3 regions of the Bacillus sp. JJ864 genome follow, and region 3 is predicted to be linked to each of the others. Evidence: riboswitches for the same ligand, from Rfam matches in the RefSeq annotation. Region 3 holds a riboswitch; each other region holds the start of a gene.
What was found. A riboswitch is a leader RNA that binds a small molecule or an ion and turns the genes downstream of it on or off. The one in region 3 is predicted to bind S-adenosylmethionine.
Positions count from the first base shown of each region.

Region 1: linked by a shared signal. The riboswitch ahead of V7024_RS00110 (YvrJ family protein) and the one ahead of V7024_RS19080 (Na+/H+ antiporter NhaC family protein) in region 3 are both predicted to bind S-adenosylmethionine.
Region 2: linked by a shared signal. The riboswitch ahead of V7024_RS01000 (methionine biosynthesis PLP-dependent protein) and the one ahead of V7024_RS19080 (Na+/H+ antiporter NhaC family protein) in region 3 are both predicted to bind S-adenosylmethionine.

Region 1 is NZ_JBALLY010000001.1:13,689-18,791, forward strand. It holds gene V7024_RS00085 (HAAS domain-containing protein) at 1-302, opposite strand, end outside; gene V7024_RS00090 (hypothetical protein) at 372-530, opposite strand; gene V7024_RS00095 (HAAS domain-containing protein) at 551-967, opposite strand; gene V7024_RS00100 (PadR family transcriptional regulator) at 1,021-1,353, opposite strand; gene V7024_RS00105 (3-hydroxybutyrate dehydrogenase) at 1,551-2,327, shown strand; gene V7024_RS00110 (YvrJ family protein) at 2,577-2,762, opposite strand; SAM riboswitch class I at 2,958-3,101, opposite strand; partial or broken gene V7024_RS00115 (carbon-nitrogen family hydrolase) at 3,165-4,045, opposite strand; gene V7024_RS00120 (pyridoxal phosphate-dependent aminotransferase) at 4,060-5,103, shown strand, end outside.
Region 2 is NZ_JBALLY010000002.1:89,732-97,183, forward strand. It holds gene V7024_RS00975 (MBL fold metallo-hydrolase) at 1-705, shown strand, start outside; gene V7024_RS00980 (class I SAM-dependent methyltransferase) at 719-1,498, shown strand; gene V7024_RS00985 (GNAT family N-acetyltransferase) at 1,629-2,072, shown strand; gene V7024_RS00990 (RNA-guided endonuclease InsQ/TnpB family protein) at 2,087-2,449, shown strand; gene metC (cystathionine beta-lyase) at 2,605-3,768, opposite strand; gene V7024_RS01000 (methionine biosynthesis PLP-dependent protein) at 3,765-4,877, opposite strand; SAM riboswitch class I at 4,952-5,071, opposite strand; SAM riboswitch class I at 5,273-5,383, shown strand; gene V7024_RS01005 (bifunctional homocysteine S-methyltransferase/methylenetetrahydrofolate reductase) at 5,629-7,452, shown strand, end outside.
Region 3 is NZ_JBALLY010000135.1:12,016-19,467, reverse strand. It holds gene V7024_RS19100 (sodium-dependent transporter) at 1-1,162, shown strand, start outside; gene V7024_RS19095 (hypothetical protein) at 1,194-1,361, opposite strand; gene V7024_RS19090 (murein hydrolase activator EnvC family protein) at 1,508-2,767, opposite strand; gene gltP (glutamate/aspartate:proton symporter GltP) at 3,199-4,470, shown strand; SAM riboswitch class I at 4,907-5,012, shown strand; gene V7024_RS19080 (Na+/H+ antiporter NhaC family protein) at 5,110-6,426, shown strand; gene V7024_RS19075 (flagellar basal body rod protein) at 6,716-7,072, shown strand; gene V7024_RS19070 (PspA/IM30 family protein) at 7,119-7,452, shown strand, end outside.

The DNA.
Region 1 (5,103 bases), on a different contig from region 3:
CGCAACTTCCCAGTAATTTCAAATAACGTTGTCTCATACCATTCATTAGAAAACATAAGTGTAAGAGATAATAATATAGGCGTTATAGCCATAATCGTTAATACTATATTTCGTTTCCATTTATTACTTTGAAAAGTCATGTTTCGTACAAATAACACATTACCTGCAAGTATGAAACCTACAATAAGCGGATAACCAATGAAACTAATAACAGATACTTTGTAGGGCTCATTCAAATTTCGAAATAATAAATCTGGAATTGTCCAATATGCGGTTACACTGATAATGAAAGTTATCAGCAAAGAAAAATTCTTCTTCCTATCTATGTCCATTTCTCTCGCTAATTCATCTGCATATCGCTTTGGAGAATCTCAAAAAATATCTATTACTGTTTTCCCTTGCTGTTCTCCTTCTATTAAATGAAGTTCGACGTCTTCTAAAAAAGATTTTATATCGTCTTCTTTTATTCCTTTTACCGTTAAATACGCTCCTGTATCTTCTAGAAATTGCTTTGATTCTCTTGAAAGCATCTAACTATCTCCTATCTTAACTATCTCTGTACAATATTTTGTCGTTTAGAATCCCACATCATAAGCAGTACTAAACTTCCATACAATAAAATTGGTTCTAAAAATCCCCAATCCGTATTATTAACACCAAAATATTCAAATGAAAACATGATGAAAAGCAAAACAACTAAGGTTAATACCCCCATCCAGCTATTTAAACGAAAATTAATTATGATAACCACTACAAATAATAGAAAGCCTAGAACGTAACTTTGCGCTGAGGATAAAGACAAAAATGGTGTACCATACTGTTTATCTAGTAACATTAATCCAACAAGTAAAACCATTGGAATAACAGCCATTACTACATATAGAATGGAAAACTCTCTCAATTTACTTTGAAAACTGGAGCTTCGAAAAGCAAAAATCATACTTGCTATCATCAAAAATAGAATGATATTCTCCCCTCGTTTAGATTACTTGTTTTTGATTTACTTTCATCACGTCAGCGTTATCGTTTCCTCCCTTTTCCTTCTAACAAACGCTGTACACTACTTTGCATCGCTCCCCACCGTTCCATGAAATTATCTAGTGCATCTTCACCTTTTTCTGTTAATGTGTAATATTTTCGCTTTGGACCAGATGGCGATTCCTTCATCGTACTTGTAATCAACCCTTCTTTTTGCATGCGAATTAATAGCGGATAAATACTTCCTTCACTTGCCATAGTAAAACCATACTGTGCCAGTTTTTCACTCATTTCATATCCGTATATTTCTCCTTCAGAAATAATGGCAAGTAAGCATCCTTCCAAAATACCTTTTAGCATTTGACTTGTCGACATAATTCAAATCCTCCCTCTATCTTGTTTTACAAGATAGATAAGTATAAGTATCTTGCTTTACAAAATAGTATAGCAAACAGTATTTTGTAAAACAAGATAGCTTACGTATTTTTCCCAAAAGCTTGCAGGATTTTCCACTTCACTTCTATAAATAGAGCATTAGACTAACTATATTCGTGGAGGAGATGGAATAAAAAATGTTTAGCAATCGCGTTGTATTTTTAACAGGTGCAGCAAGCGGCATTGGATATGAAATGGGAAAGGCCTTTGCAAAAGAGGGGGCAACTGTCATAATTACGGATCGGTTAGAGATCCGAGTACAAGAGGCAGTGAAACAATTACAGAACGAAGGGTATAAAGTATCGGGAATGCAATGTGATGTAACAGTAGAACGTGAGATTGAACAAGCTATTTCTGAAACTGTTACACGATTTGGTTCACTTGATGTATTAATTAATAATGCAGGTATGCAATACGTTTCTCCAATTGAAGATTTTCCAACTGAAAAGTTTGAAATGCTGATTAAAATTATGCAAATTGCACCGTTTATTGCAATAAAACACGCATTTCCTATTATGAAAAAACAACGATACGGTCGCGTTATTAATATCGCTTCTATTAATGGTCTCGTTGGCTTTGCAGGTAAATCTGCATATAATAGCGCCAAACACGGGGTAATCGGGCTTACAAAAGTCGCAGCACTAGAAGGAGCTGAGTATGGTATTACCGTAAATGCACTTTGTCCCGGCTATGTTGATACCCCTCTTGTTCGTAATCAACTTCAAGATTTAGCTACAACAAGAAATGTCCCGCTTGAACATGTGTTAGAAGATGTCATTTACCCGCTCGTACCGCAACAACGATTATTACATACAGAAGAAATTTCAAACTACGCCTTATTTTTAGCAAGTGAAAAAGCAAAAGGGATTACAGGACAAGCTGTTGTCATTGACGGTGGTTATACGACACAGTGAAATTCAACAAACTATTTTTTCTATATCAATATAAAAAAAAACGGATTGTGCCTATTCACACAATCCGTTTCCGTTACATATATAAATCCACTTTGATTTTTTAACACACAAATCGCAACTATGCAGGATATAACACGCCTGCTACTGGCCTGCTCCTTTTGTTTCAAACCTGGCATGTGGCAGGAAAAGGACCTGACCGCTCCTATGCACGGCCAGACGCTCTCGCCCTCCCCTAAAAAAAGGGGGGGTTTATGTCGGTTTTTCAATTTGCATATACATATTTTCTTTTGGAGATTCATATCTGTGCATTTGCTTTGGTAACTTCTCAATCGCAACAATAACGCTATCTAACTTACTTTCAATTCTATGCAGCAAGTATAGCGTAACAACAATTGGAAAACCAACATTGCCAATAACTGATATCCATTCCTCCATCGTTGTCTCCTCCCTTCTTATTATAAATAAGCAGAGAGGCAAAAAAGTGGTAATTAAAAACAAATTAAATCATTTCAGCTGTTTTTTCTGTTAACTGCTTGTATCCCACTTTGATTCCCCCTAATATGTTAGGGCTTTTCATCATAAGAAAAACCCCTTTCTACAACGAAAGAGGTTTGAAGATTCACTTCTCCCCTCTTATCTACCAGAAAGTCTCTTTCTGTTGGAATTAGCACCGTGCCTTACTAGGCGCCAATCATGCGCCCCATTTCACAATGGTATTACGGTCGGTTGCTGGGTTTCATCGGGCCAAATCCCTCCACCTGCTCTTGATAAGAGTATATATAGTTGTCTGAATTTTTAGTTTCCGATTCTGACTATACCAAGAATAAAATTTGTTTGTCAAGATTTTTTTGTCGTGTACAATTCTGGACGACGATCAAAAAAAACAGGAATCCCTTTACGCACTTCAGAAATTCTCTTTATATCTAGCGTTCCATACAAAATCATTTCTGTTTCATCAGCCTCAGTAACGATTTCTCCCCAAGGATTAATAATAAGGGAATGGCCTGCAAATACATTATTAGGATCACTCCCAGCACGATTACACGCTACTACATAACTTTGGTTTTCAATCGCCCTTGCTTGAAGCAATAATCGCCAATGTTCTAAACGAACAAGTGGCCACTCTGCTACAACAAATAATACCGTTGCCCCGTGCGCAGTATGAACGCGCATCCACTCTGGAAAACGAATATCATAGCAAATTGTTCCTGCACACGGTATACCCTCCAATAGAAAATGCCCCGTTTCATTTCCAGCAATCAAATATTTATGTTCATCCATCAGTTGAAACAAATGCACTTTACTATATTCAGACACAATGCTTCCGTTTCGATCACTAATATACATCGTATTCGTAACACCATTCTCTGTTTGCTTAGCGATTGAACCACCGACAATATTTACTCCATTTTGCTTACTCCACTTTGATAATAAACCTTTTGTATCATTCCCATCTAGATCAGCAATATCAGGAAGACGCTCTAAATCATAACCTGTTGTCCATAACTCTGGCAATACAATAACATCCGGATTTCCCTTCATCGCCTCGCTTATTTTTTTTTCAGCATGTTCTATATTTTTTTCAACATTACCAAAAGCGATATTCATTTGTACACAAGCAATTTTCATTACTCTTTTCCTTCTTCCTTTTTATTTTTTTCTTTACAAAAAGTTGGAAAGATTATATTATTTGTCACTATAATTGTAACAACTTTCAAAAGAGGTGGAAAGTATGAAACATTTTCAACCTTCCGAGATATTAACATCATTACCAACACAATTTTTTGCTTCTCTTGTCGCAAAAGTAAATGGAGTAATGCAAGCTGGTCATGATGTTATTAACTTAGGACAAGGAAATCCAGATCAGCCAACACCAGCGCACGTCATAACAGCATTACAACGTGCAGCAGAACATCCTATTCATCATAAATATCCGCCATTTCGAGGACATGAAAGTTTAAAAGAGGCTGTCGCTACATTTTATGAGCGTGAATACGGTGTACAATTAAACTCGAAAACAGAAGTAGCTGTTCTATTTGGCGGAAAAGCTGGCTTAGTTGAATTACCTCTTTGTTTTACGAATCCAGGTGATACAGTTCTTGTTCCCGATCCAGGTTATCCAGATTATTTGTCAGGGATAGCCTTAGCAAAAACAAAGATTGCTACAATGCCACTGCTATCAGAAAATCAATTTTTACCTGATTATACAAAGATTGATGCGCAAACTGCTGAACAAGCAAAATTAATGTTTTTAAACTATCCGAACAATCCAACTGGAGCCGTTGCAACAACAAAATTCTTTGAGGAAACTGTATCGTTTGCAAACGAACATAACATTTTAGTCTGTCATGATTTCGCGTATGGGGCGATTGGTTTTGACGCTAAAAAGCCGATTAGTTTCTTACAAATCGATGGAGCAAAAAATGTTGGCATTGAAATTTATACGTTGTCAAAAACGTATAATATGGCAGGATGGCGCATCGCGTTTGCCGTTGGGAATGAAAGTGTTATTGAAACGATTAACGTATTACAAGATCATATGTATGTTAGTATTTTTGGTGCCGTACAAGAAGCTGCTCAAAAAGCGTTATTAAGTCCGCAAACTTGTGTCGATGAACTCGTAGAACGCTATGAATCTCGAAGAAATGCTTTCATTACTGCTTGTCGTTCTATCGGCTGGAATGTCACCTCACCAAAAGGTTCTTTTTTTGCTTGGCTTCCCGTTCCAGATGGCTATACGTCAGAGCAATTTGCTGATGTACTATTAAACCAGGCA
Region 2 (7,452 bases), on a different contig from region 3:
CTATTAATTGATACGCCGGAGGAAATACGCTTGCAATTAGAGAGATCTCAAATATTGAAAGTAGAAGCCGGAATTTACTCTCATTGGCATCCAGATCACACAATGGGACGGAGAATTTGGGAAACGATGGCGTTTGAAACGAATAGAGCTTGGGGTACAGCGGTATATGTACCAGAGCAAGTAGCAGAGGATATGAAAACATTTTTAGGATTGTGGGACCATCTGCAATTTATGCAGCAGCAAGGATGGATTGATGTAATTGTATTACGAGATGGGCAATCTTTTGTGAAAAATAAAATAACAGTTGCGCCATTTCGTTTACATGAACAATATATGTATGCATTCTTATTAGAAGAAAAAGAAAAGCGAGTACTTATTGCAATGGATGAATTATATAAATGGGAACCACCTGCTCATTTGATTGGTAATTTAGATGTAGCTATTTTACCAATGGGAATTGTTGAGTTTGTCTGGAAGACGAAAGAGCAAATACGAGACCGTGCTTTAATTGAACACATACGCGAGGCGACGTTTGAAGATACACTAGAAGTAGCGAAACAATTACGAGCAAAGCATACAATTATTACGCACATTGAAGAAGTAGACAATCTTGGATATGATGAATTGAAAGAAATTGAAGCTGAATTACGAGCGGAAGGTATGAATATAACGTTTGCTTACGATACGATGAAAATCGATGTGTAGAGGTGCAAAGTATATGGCTGCATCAAAAGGAAATCTATATGGAAACACAGCTAGATTTTATGATTTAGAAGAGAGACAGGATCATAGAGAAGTATCTTTTTATCTTGAAAGAGCTTCTAAATTCTCAGGTGATATTTTAGAGATTGCTTGTGGGACAGGAAGAATTACTTTGTCCTTAGCTCAAGCTGGCTTTTCGGTATGGGGAATTGATTTATCCGAATATATGTTGCACTTACTTCAAGAAAAGCTACACGCTATGTCTAGTGAAGTTCAGAAGAAGATTCACCTTCAGCAAGCAAATATGACGAATTTTACTATGAATAAGAGCTATGATTTCATCTTAATTCCGGGTATTTCATATCAAGCATTGCTCAAACAAGAAGACCAGATCGAATGTTTGAAAATGGTATATAAACATCTTAAAGATGATGGAGAATTTATATTCAATGTATTTCGCCCGTTTAAGCAATTAGATCAAACTTGGGTTCAACCTGAAGCGGTGCAATGGGAGAAGGTAGATCCGCAAACAGGAAGTGCAATTCAAAAGTCTCATATTGCCAAAGCTATTGATGTAGAAAATCAAATTATTTATCCAGAATATATATTTCGGGTTACACATGAGAATGGGACAAAAGAAGAATTAAGAGAACAGTTGTCTCTTAAATATTACTACTATGAACAAATAACGAATATGATTCAGGATGCTGGATTTACAATCGCTGAGCAATATGGGAATTACGAGGGTGGCTCTATTGAAGATGGATCAGAGTTGATTTTTGTTTGTAGGAAGTAAAAAGGAGAGTTTGCTTACTTCATTAATGAATTGTTGTAGATATGTATGAAAATAAAAGGTTTCTTTCTAATTTAGGAGAATTTGTTTACGGAAACTTATTTTACTGGTGATGGGAGAGAAGCTATATATTATGTCACTTTCAATTCTAAAAGCTAATAATCAAGATGTGAGCGTTATTTTAAAGCATTCTGCAGCTGGGATATATGAAAGTACTGGTAATACAGTTAGCCCTTCGGAAGAAAAGGTATACGAAATGTTTACCGCTATACTGGAAAAAGGGGGATATTATTTAGTAGCTAAAGAAGACGATCAAATACAAGGATGGATTCTTCTTGGTGAAAATAAAGATTACTTTACAGATGCAATTGATGGATTTATCTATGATATATTTGTCTTACCTGAATATCGTGGAAAAGGACTATCTAAGGTGCTTATCCAGCATGGAATTGAGGAGTTAAAATTAAAGGGCTATAAAGAAATAGGTTTAAATGTGTTTGCATCGAATACGGCGAAAGAATTGTATAAAAGATTAGGATTTAAGGAAACTCAAATTTTAATGAAATTATCAATTTAATACATTAAAGCTAGATGGATTTTCTTCATAAACTCAGTTACAATCTTACGAAAGAGTATGCTATTATCGTTGTAGAAAATCTGAACATTCGTAACATGGTTAAAAACAGAAAATTATCGAAATCTATTTCTGATGCAGGATGGGGAATGTTTCGAAACATGCTTGCTTACAAGTGTGAAAATCATGGCGGTGTACTCATTAAAATAGAACCAAATTATACTTCACAAGACTGTTCTTTTTGTGGGAATCGTGTGAAGAAGTCTCTCTCTATTCGTACTCATATTTGTACAAAGTGCGGAATGATATTAGATAGAGATTATAATGCGAGCCTGAACATCTTACAAAAAGGATTAGAAGAATTGCTTATCACAAACTAAAGTCTACAAACTGTAGGGCAAGGTTATGTCCGAACAGTATAAACTACGCCTGTGGAGACTGTGTAAGACGCAGTGGGTCCCCCCACTGCGCAATGGTCTATGAAACAGGAAGCCCCTTCTTCAATCAGGCCGTAAGATGGATAAGGAGGGGTTATTCACGAGGTAACGACTTCTTCAACATACGTAAGTGCATGCTCAAAGTCCGCAATTAAATCGTCTACGTTTTCTAATCCGACAGATAAGCGCAGCAGTGCATTTGAAATTCCACGTTTTTCACGTTCTTCTTGTGACATGGCAGCGTGTGACATTTTTGCTGGATACGAAAGGATTGATTCAACAGCTCCTAAACTAACTGCAAATACGGGAAGTTGAATGTGTGCTAGAAATTGTCGCAGCACATGTTCAGATTCTAGTGTAAAGGAAAGGACCGCTCCTGCTGATTGTGCTTGATTGTGCTGCGTTTCATATCCGAGATGGGATGGTAACCCTGGATAATAGATATCTTTAATTTTGGGATGCTGCTGTAAATAACAGGCGATTTTTTCAGCGTTTCGCGAAGAGTGCTCTAAGCGAACGTGCAATGTTTTTAAACCGCGAAGGACAAGGGAGCAATCTTGTGGTCCTAATATAGCTCCAAAAGAATTTTGTAAAAATCCTACCTTTTTTGCGAGTTCTTCATCTTTTACGATTGCTAATCCTGCGGTAACATCACTATGACCTGCAAGAAATTTTGTTGCGCTATGGAGAACGATATCAGCCCCAAGTTCTAGTGGTTTTTGGTAAAGGGGTGTTAAAAATGTATTATCAACAAAAGTGAGCGCACCAATAGATTTTGCAAGTTCACAAACGGCGCTAATATTTGTTACTTTTAATAATGGATTTGATGGTGTTTCAACGTAAAAAACTTTTGTATTAGGACGAATGTTTTGTTTTACCTCTTCTAAATTTGTCATGTCAACAAATGTGTGTGAAACGCCGTAACGAGAAAGAACTTCCGTTATAATTCGGTATGTCCCCCCGTATACGTCTTCAGAAATAAGGACATGGTCTCCTTGCGATAAAAGAAGAAAAGTTGTTGAAATCGCAGCCATGCCAGATGAAAAGGCAAATCCTTTGCTTCCGCCTTCTAGTAAAGCGATTAGTTCCTCGAGAGCTTCGCGTGTTGGATTTCCAGAACGACTATAATCATATTTTCCAAATGTATCTACATCAAATTGATGAAATGTAGATGTATTATAAACAGGAACATTTACAGCACCTGTTTGTTTGTCATGCTTAAAACGATTATGAAGTAAAAGTGTATCTAGGGAATAACTCATATTCTCACTCCTTCTTTTACTTGTTTTAAAGTTTGCTGTAAGTCTTGAATCAAATCATCTTGGTTTTCAATTCCTACGGAGAAGCGAAGTAGACGATTACAAACGCCTCGTGCAGTGCGAATATCTTCTGGTATATCGGCATGTGTTTGTGTTGCTGGGTATGTAATAAAGCTTTCTACACCGCCAAGACTTTCTGCGAACGTAATAAGAGAAAGTGATTGCAAGAACGGATCAATCCATGCTTCTTCTCGTAGTTTAAAAGAGATCATACCGCCTTTTCCTGGATAATACACATCGGTTATCGCTTCTTCTTCTTGTAAATAAGAAACAATTGCTTTTGCATTCTCTTCGTGCTGCCTCATGCGCAGCGCTAATGTTTTCATGCCGCGTATTAAAAGCCAAGAATCAAATGGGCTTAACACAGCTCCAGATGCGTTGTGATAGTGAGCGAGTTCTTCGCATAATTTTGCCCCTTTTGCAACAACGAGTCCGCTTAATACGTCATTATGACCACCTAAATACTTTGTAGCGCTATGCAGGACAATATCAGCTCCTATTGTTAATGGTTGTTGTAAATAGGGTGTGTAAAATGTGTTATCAATAATAAGGAGCAGGTCGTGCCGCTTTGCAACGGCAGCAACTGCGGCAATGTCGGTTATTTGCATAAGTGGATTTGTTGGTGTTTCTATGAAAATGGCTTTTGTTTTCGGTGAAATTGCTTTTTCAATTTCTTCTATATGCTGCGTATCTACATATCTACATCGAACATCCCATTTTTGCTCGTGCTCTGTAAATAAACGATATGTTCCGCCGTATAAATCTTCAGATACAATCAGTTCGTCACCAGAGCGGAATAATGAAAGGACAAGAAGAACAGCAGCCATTCCTGAGCTACAGGCATAGCCTTGTTCACCTTGTTCTAAGTCAGTGATTGCACGCTCTAATAAAAGGCGTGTTGGGTTTCCAGTTCGGGAATAATCAAACCCAGTTGACTTTCCAATTCCTTCGTGGCGATAAGCTGTGGAGAAGTAAACGGGTGGATTGACTGCTCCAGTTGTTGTTTCACTGCGATTTCCAATTTGGGCAAGCTTTGTTTCGATTGTAGACATAATAAAATTCCTCCTTAGTGCAAAATAAAAAAGCCTTCTAAGAAGAAGGCTTTTTTATGACGAATATAGTCTTCTTCTTATCTGTCAAATCATTTCTCAATTTGCTGGAATTAGCACCTTATTAACAAATAAAAAGCTTGTTAATGGTTGCTGAGGCGTCATTGGGCCAGTCCCTCGACCTCTCTCGATAAGAATTCGAAATATGAAGTTTTTAATTATGTTTTTTACTTTACAATAAATTTAGAAAGAAACGCAACTATTTTTTGAATAATTTTATTTTTCTTTCTTTTTGTTGACTTTCGTACTTTAACATGCTAAATTAGTAAAAAAATTAACAAAGATTGTTAATAAGTGAACGGATGATGTTCGCTTTTTGAAAACATAATTGAATGAAACTCTTATCAAGAGTGGTGGAGGGAAAGGCCCTGTGAAACCCAGCAACCTTCAAACAACATGTTTGAAACGGTGCTAAGACCTGCGGAACAAAGCGTTCTGAATGATAAGAGGAGGATAAAAACCCCCTCTTCATTAAGAAGAGGGGGTTTTTATATAAATACAAATTAAAAACCCCTTTCTTTCTGGGGGGACGAGAGCGTCTGGCCATGTATAGAAGCGGTCAGGGCCTTTTCCTGCCACATATAAGGTTTAAAACAAAAGGAGAAAGCGACTGTAGGTTTTGTTTTGCATAGAAGTGACTTATATGTCGAAAAAGCAAAATAGATTTATATATTGACTGAAGAGAGGGAGACATGTGAAATTACTAGATTTATTGCAAAGAGGAATTGTGATTGGGGATGGAGCGATGGGAACGTTGCTGTATTCTCATGGTTTACAAAGTTGCTTTGAAGAATTGAATGTATCTGAACCAGAACGGATTATTTCGATTCATAAACAATATGTTGCAGCAGGGGCAGATGTTATTCAAACCAATACATATGGAGCAAACGAAGGGAAACTTCGCATGTACGGTCTTGAGGATCGCGTAAAGAAAATTAACCGAGCCGCTGTAAGACATGCAAAAGAAGCTGTAACAGAAAAGAATGCAATCGTTGGGACCATCGGTGGAATGAAACATATTGGAGCAGTTACAACCACTGATATGGAGCGCGAATTTATGCTCTTAGAGCAAGCAGATGCCCTATTAGAAGAAAGTGTGGATGGGCTATTATTAGAAACGTTTTACGATGAGTTTGAATTACTTCATGCAGTGAAAGTATTAAGTAAGCAAACAAATGTCCCTCTTATTGCGCAGCTTGCCCTTCACGAAGCTGGTACAACTCAAAACGGAAATAGTGTGGATGATGTATTGAAGCAGCTTATAGAGTACGGTGCAAATGTGGTCGGATTAAATTGCCAGTTAGGACCGCTTCATATGATTGAATCGTTTAAAACGATAGAAATTCCTAAATATGGTTACTTATCTGCGTATCCAAATGCTGGTCTTCCTAAATATGTAGAAGGTCGTTACGTATACGAAGGAAGCCCGGCTTATTTTGAAGAGATGGCGCCGGCATTTATTAAGCAAGGCGTTAGGCTTCTAGGAGGCTGTTGTGGTACAACTCCTGCCCATATCGAAGCGATGAAGCGAGCGCTTGAAAATGAGTACCCTGTTACAGCCAAAGAAGTTGTAAAGCGAGCGGAAGTAATAACAACGCAGCGTGTAAATGTAGTGGATCGAATTACATTAGCAGAAAAAGCGAAAAAGGAAACGACGGTGATTGTTGAGCTAGATCCGCCTAAAACGTTGGATACACAGAGATTTTTTGAAGGAGCAAAGGCGTTGAAGCGTGCCGGAGCAGATGCGATTACGTTAGCAGATAATTCATTAGCATCGCCTCGTGTATCAAATATGGCAATGGGAGCGTTATTAACAAAGCATGATATCCCTATATTAACTCATTTAACGTGTCGTGATCATAATGTGATTGGGCTGCAGTCTCATTTACTTGGATTAGCAGCACTCGGTATGGAGGAAGTATTGGCATTAACCGGAGATCCTGCGCGGGTTGGTGATTTTCCTGGTGCAACATCTGTATATGACTTGTCTTCGATAGAACTCATTAAAATGATTAAGGAAATGAACAATGGCCGTTCTATTTTAGGAAAAACAATTGGAGCAGCTACCCATTTTTCGATTGGCGGGGCTTTTAATCCGCATGTTAGGCATATCGAGGCCGCTGTAAAACGTATGGAGAAAAAAATTGCAGCTGGTGCGGAGTATTTTTTAACGCAACCCATTTATGATGCGGCAGTCATTCGAAATGTATATGAAGCAACGAAGCATATCGAACAGCCAATTTTTATTGGAATTATGCCGCTTGTAAGTAAACGAAATGCAGACTTTTTACATTTTGAAGTGCCAGGTATTACTCTTCCAGAAGAAGTGAGAAGGCGTATGGACGGACATAAAACATCAGAAGAAGCAGTGACAGAGGGAATTCATATATCTAAAGAATTAATTGATGTAGCAATGGAGTTATTTAATGGTATTTATTTAATTACACCATTTTTAAAATATGAAGTGACAGAAGCGCTCGTTCGGTATATTCAAGCAAAGAAAGAGCAGAAAGAAGGA
Region 3 (7,452 bases):
ATTTGTGATCGGTCGCAGTACGCAAAAAGAAGCAGTGACAGCTTATAAAGTATTAGTACCAAATAGTAAACTATATCCATGGATTGGTCGTATGGGAGTAGTGACATGTTTTAGTGTTTTATCATTTTATAGTGTTGTGGGAGGTTGGATTTTACTTTATTTATTTTACAGTGTAACAGGTGGATTATGGGGGAATGGTGCTGATTACGCAAAGTTATTTGGAGAAACAATCTCAAATCCAATAAGTGCCATTGGAGCACAATTTATTTTTATGCTTTGTACCATTTTTATCGTAAGTAAAGGTGTAGAAAAAGGAATTGAAAAAGCAAGTAAGTATATGATGCCGCTTTTATTTGTTCTGTTTCTTGCAATCATTGTTCGTTCTCTTACACTGGACGGAGCGTGGAAAGGTGTCGAGTTTTTCTTAAAACCCGATTTCTCAAAGTTAACAGCAAAAACAATTTTATATGCGATGGGACAATCGTTCTTTTCACTTACGGTTGGAGCTTCGGTTATGGTCACATATAGCTCTTATTTGAAAAAAGAAGAACATTTAGCAAAATCAGCAACGTCAATTACAAGCCTAACAGTCTTTGTTACTGTACTTGCAGGACTAGCAATTTTTCCGGCAATTTTTGCATTAGGTGTTAGTCCGACAGAAGGACCTGGATTATTATTTATCGTTCTTCCAGCTGTATTTGGAGAAATTCCTTTCGGGCATTTTTTCTTTATTTTATTCTTAATTCTGTTTTTCTTTGCAACAATCACATCGGCAATTTCTATGCTGGAAATTGTTGTTGCTTCTGTAGCGAAAGAGGATGAGAAGAAGCGTCCATCAGCATCACTCATCATTGGATTACTCATTTTCGTAGTTGGAATTCCAGCGGCTTTATCATTTGGAGTTTTGAGTGATGTGAAATTTTTCGGAAAGACATTTTTTGATTTAGTAGACTTTATGGTGAGCAACATATTACTTCCGTTTGGCGTGTTAGCCATTTCGCTCTTTGTACCAAATAAAATGAAGAAAGAGTTGTTAATGCAAGAATTAGAGGTCAAAGAAACAAGTGGGAAAATATTATTTTATGTATGGTTCTTCTTGCTTCGTTATATCATTCCGATTACAGTTATTCTTGTATTTTTAAATGTTATTGGTGTATTTTAGTTAAAAAAGACGGAGAATATTCTCCGTTTTTTTATGATGTAGAAGTTTGTAATAGACGAGTATATGTTTTAAAAGCTACAACGGCTGCGATGAAGGAACCGATAAAAAAGATACCGGATCCAACTACTGAAAATATTCGGCCTATAAATGTCTCTTTGGCTTCTTGTAATACTGCAACTGCCTGTGATTCTTGAACCATGTGTGGACCTCCTCAAAAAAGCTTTTATGTTATTGTATGTGTAATGCCTAGAAGGTGTTCAATATCGAAAAATAATAAGAAGTATATAAAGAGTGGTTGGCTTATTTTACATAAATAAAAAAACTCGGCAATTGCCGAGTTTTTTATTACAGCCCTATATAAGGTGATGGATCAACAGCGTTTGTTTTTGTTTGATTCCATTCACCGATATGAAGTTCGAAATGTAAATGCTGTCCATAAGACTGTCCAGTATTCCCCATAAATCCAAGTTGTTGTCCTTGTTTCACTGTTTGTCCGACAGAAACGGAACGGCTGCTCATATGAGCGTAAACAGTTGTATACGTTTTTCCGTTTATACGGTGTGATAAATACACAACATTTCCATAGCTAGTAGATAAATCGGAACGAATTACGACACCGTCGGCAGCTGCTATAATTGGCACTGTTCCTGATGCAGCAATATCAATTCCTTTATGATTGTCCATTTCACGTGCACCAAATCCTGAAGTTTTCGATCCAGCTGCTGGTTTGATGAAACCGCCAGTACTTTCTCCTTGAGGTGCAGGGGCAGTTGGAGATGAAGGAGCAGTTTGCTGTTGCCCTTCAGCCTTTTTCGCTTCAGCAGCTTTTTTAGCGTCTTCAGCTCGCTTGTCCTCTTCAATTGCATTTTGGACAGCTTTTCGCTGATTTTCTAAAATACCTTTTGATTCTTCTAAGCTTTCCATCTCAGAATCTATTTTTGAAGCTTTTGCGTGCAAGTCAGCAATTAAAGTTTGTTGTTGTTGTTGATTTGCTTGAAGTTCTTGCTGTTGTTTCTGTAATGTTTGCTCCGCCTCTTTTAGTTGTTGTTCTTTTTTCTCAACCGCTTCTTTTTCTTTTTTAACGGTATCCTGGTCGTGTGTTTGTTGTTTTATGATATCTGTATCACTATTTAAAATTAAACTAACAGAATACACATTTTCTAATAGTTCTGCAATATTATTCGTATTAATTAATACCTCAGTAATTAAATTTGTACGGGGTTTTTCTTGCATAGATTGTAATCTTTGCTTAATTAATTCTTGACGTGTATTGATTTGCTTTTGCAATTCTTCAATATGCTTTTTTTTCTCTGTGATACTTGCTTGTGTTTTTTCAATTTCCGTTTTTGTTGCTTTTAAATCTGCCTCATTTTTATTAATAGAAGCAGTTAATTCATCAATCTTTTTCTGTAAATCTTGTATTTCTTTTTCTATTTTTTGTTTTTCTTCTACTTTCATATGTAATTCTTGTTGCTTACCGTCTAGTTGTGATTGAATATTAGATAATTTATCTTGACTCGTCTCCGCATACGCTGTCGAAAGCACGGGAGAAACGAAAATAGTACCGGCTGTCAATAAACTAAACGCAGTTATTTTTTTGTTCATCTGCCTATCTCCTTTCCCTATGTTTCTATCTAATCATAGAAAGGCGAAAAATGTCTATTGTTGTAATGATAATGTAAAAAAATATTTAAGGAATTGTTATTAAATGGCGAAAATTAGAAGAATTTTACGTCTTAATTGTTCGTTTCTATGACTTGTATTAATTTATCGTAGTAAATAGATTCAGTGCAATAAATAAGAAATAAGGAATCGTTCTCATGTGAGGTTTCCTAACATGGTTTTATTCTTGTCAACAAAAATATTTGCATACTGGTAAACTTATTTAGTTGTCAGATTTCTATTTTTGTCTTATCATTTTAGGAGGGGAAGAAAGTATTGAATAGTCGAACAATATTTAATACTTCTATTTTCATATTTTATAGAAAAATAGAATGTGAAAATTAAGAACATCTAAGAAGGGGGTTGCAGCAAGTATGAAAAGAATTGGACTTGCATGGCAAATTTTAATAGGTCTTGCTCTCGGTATTCTTGTAGGGGCAATTTTTTATCAAGATCCGATGGTTGGGAAAGTTTTACAACCGATTGGTGATATTTTTATCCGTTTAATTAAAATGATTGTTGTGCCAATTGTAGTAGCTAGTATTGTTGTTGGTGTTGCCGGCGTTGGAGATGTGAAAAAGCTTGGACGTTTAGGCGGAAAAACAATTATTTATTTTGAAATTATTACAACGATTGCGATTGTTGTTGGTTTATTAGTAGCAAACATATTCCAGCCAGGAAAAGGCGTGAATATGTCAGAATTACAAAAAACAGATATTTCTAAGTATACAGCTACAACAGAGCAAGTACAGCATCATTCATTTGCAGATACGTTTGTAAATATCGTTCCAACGAATATTATGGATTCGTTGGCAAAAGGAGATATGCTTGCAATTATTTTCTTCTCTGTATTATTTGGTTTAGGAGTAGCGGCAATTGGAGAAAGAGGAAAACCAGTTCTGAATTTCTTCCAAGGTGTTGCAGATGCAATGTTTTATGTAACAAACCAGGTAATGAAGTTCGCGCCGTTTGGTGTGTTTGCGTTAATTGGCGTAACGGTTTCTAAGTTTGGTGTAACGTCATTAATTCCATTAGGTAAGTTAGTTATTGTTGTTTACGGAGCGATGATTTTCTTCGTTGTTGTTGTATTAGGTCTTACGGCAAAGTTATTTGGAATTAATATTTTCCAATTCTTTAAGATTTTAAAAGACGAGCTTATTTTAGCATTTTCTACAGCAAGCTCAGAGACGGTTCTACCAAAGATTATGGAAAAGATGGAGCGTTTCGGTTGTCCGAAAGCAATTACATCTTTCGTTATTCCGACAGGTTATTCATTTAACTTAGATGGTTCAACATTATATCAAGCAATTGCGGCAATTTTCTTAGCGCAAATGTATGGTATTCATTTATCTCTTACACAACAAATTACATTGCTTCTTGTATTGATGCTTACTTCAAAAGGGATTGCCGGTGTACCGGGCGTATCATTCGTTGTATTATTAGCAACGCTTCATACAGTAGGTATTCCGTCTGAAGGTTTAGCGTTTATCGCTGGTATTGACCGTATTTTAGATATGGCACGTACAGCAGTAAACGTAGTAGGTAACTCATTAGCTGCAGTTGTTATGTCTAAATGGGAAGGACAATATGACGCAGAAAAAGGACAAGCTTATTTGAAAGAGATCTCAGAGAAGCAAGTAGCTTAATTGATAGAAAGGCCTTCACGGTGCACGTGAAGGCCTTTTTCTATATAAATACAAATTAAAAACCCTTTCTTTTTAGGCGGGCGAGAGGACCTGGCCATGCATAGAAGCGGTCAGTGCCTATTTTGCGACATGCAAGGGTTAAAACAAAAGGAGAAAGCAAATAGCGGCCATGCTGTATTCTGAATAGCAGCGACTTATATGACACAATATATTGCTTCCTTTGTTTCCGTTTTGCTCGTGGTAGGAAAAGGGCTATTCGTTTCTATATGGAGGCAGATGCTTTCGTCCTCCGAAAAAGGAAAGTGATTGTTTCGATAGATATTTGTATAATATCAAAAAAATACCAACTATTTTGATAGAAATAATATTTGACATTTTCTCTTGCAGCAAGTAAAGTAAGGAAAGATTGATTTACACAAAAATATAATATGAAACCTTCTTATCAAGAGAGGCGGAGGGACTGGCCCTACGATGCCTCGGCAGCGGACTCATAATAGAGTGCTGTGCCAAATCCAGCAAGCGATATGCTTGATAGATGAGAAGAGTGTTTCTTATATGATATATAAGACCTCTTCTCTTTAGAAGAGGTCTTTTTCGCTCTTGTGAAGAATAGGTTTAGAAATAGGAGAGGATATAACTTTGGAACAAACAAAAGGAAATGCGTGGGCATTATTGCCACTTGGCATATTTTTAGCGTTATTTATTGGGTCTGGTGTAATTACAGGGGATTTTTATAAGTTACCAATTTTGGTTGCTATTTTAATTGCAGTTGCAGCTGCATTAGTAATGAACAGAAAAGAAAACTTTACAACAAAGGTTGAACGCTTTGCTAAAGGGGCTGGCAATCCAGATATCATGATTATGGTATTGATCTTTGTGTTAGCAGGTGCATTTTCTGAAACGGCAAAGGGTATGGGCGGCGTTGAAGCAACTGTAAACTTAGCTCTTTCTATTTTGCCGCAAGGGTTTTTAGTGGTTGGTTTATTTGTTATCGGTGCTTTTATTTCATTAGCAATGGGAACGTCAATGGGGACGATTGCAGCATTGGCTCCAATTGCAGTAGGGATTAGTGGAAACACGGATATTTCTATGGCGCTTGCTATGGCAACAGTTGTTGGCGGTGCGATGTTTGGCGATAACTTATCTTTTATTTCAGATACGACTATTGCAGCTGTACGTACACAAGGAACGGAAATGAAAGATAAATTTAAAACAAATTTCTTAATTGTATTACCAGCTGCTATTGTTACGTGTGTACTGTTAGTCGTTCTTACGTCAGGCACCCATTCAAATATGACGGCACATGCGTTTAATTGGGTGAAAATTTTACCGTACGCTGGAGTATTAATTACAGCACTACTTGGATGTAACGTACTAGTTGTATTAACTGGGGGAACAGTGCTAGCGGGTATTATTGGGATGGTAGACGGAAGCTATACACTAGCAAGCTTCTTTAAAAGTGTTACAGTAGGAATTAATGGTATGATGGAGCTTGTATTATTAGCAATTTTAATCGGTGGAATGGTTGAAATTATTCAATATAACGGTGGTATTCATTATTTAATGAATGTGCTAACGCGTAATATTCGTTCGAAAAAAGGTGCAGAATTTGGAATTGCTGGTCTTGTAAGTATGACAAATATGTGCACAGCAAATAATACGATTTCTATTATTTTCACAGGTCCACTAGCAAAGAATGTTGCAGACCAATATAATATTGATCCGAAAAAATCTGCGAGCTTGTTAGACTTATTCTCATGTAGCGTACAAGGATTAATCCCATACGGTGCGCAAATGTTAACGGCGGCAGGATTTGCTTCACTTTCACCAATTGAATTATTACCGTACTCATTTTATCCAATGTTAGTTGCGGTTTGCGGTATTATCTCAATTATAATTAATTTCCCGCGTCTCTCGCCTAAAGCTGAGAAAAAGGAATATCAAAAAACAGCATAATGAACAAAAGAGGATGTCTTATAGAAGGCATCCTCTTTTGTTTTGGATATCACAACGATAGAACTCCATTTTAATTTTTCAACATATAAGTCGCTGCTAGGGCTGGCCAGATGCTCTCGACCGCTTAAAAAGAAAAAGGGTTCTTATGTCGATTTTTTAATTTGTATTTATATAGGTCTGATAATAAATAGGACTTAAGTCTGAGAGAAAAACGGTTCTTAAGCTCGTTATAGAAAAACGAAAAGATAGGTAAGATAAGAGTATCAAAACGAAGGGAGGCAAGCACAAGATGAAACAATTTTTAGCGTTTATGGCAGCCGGTATTTTGGCTTTAATTGCTCTTGGAAGTCTTGCTGGTATTGTAGGATTAGCAATTGGAGCAGGGATTGTGTATTGGAGCTATAAATCATTTGTGCGAGCACAATCATTTTTTGGAAAGTTAGCTTGGGGGATCGTTGGTTTAATTGGCTTGTCAATTGCCCTATCTCATTCTCCAGCGTTAATCGGTATTGCGGCATTAGTCGTTCTATACTACGGATACCGTGAATGGAAAAAAGAGAAGCATGTAGTAGATGTTGATTCAGATAGCTCGAAGCCATATAGCAATTTTGAAGATGAGTGGAACAGATTAATGAAAAATAACTAATATGAAATAACAAAATATAATAGAGTAGAAGAGAGGAAGATTATAAATGAAACAATCATTATTCGGACGTGTACGTGATGCAGTACTTGCAGATTTTCATAATGTATTAGACGAGAAAGAAAGAAAAAATCCAATTGCGATGTTAAATCAATATTTACGTAATAGCGAGCGTGAGGTAATAAAAATTGAAAAATTAATTGAGCGTCACAAAACATTAAAATCTAATTTTGCTCATGAGCTTGAAGGGGCGCGTTATTTCGTAAATAAGAGATCCAAGCAAGCTGTAATTGCAAAGGAAGCAGGAGAAATGCAACTGCATGAACGTGCATTAGAAGAAATGGCATATTACGAAGGGCAAGTCGCTCGCTTAGAAAAAATGT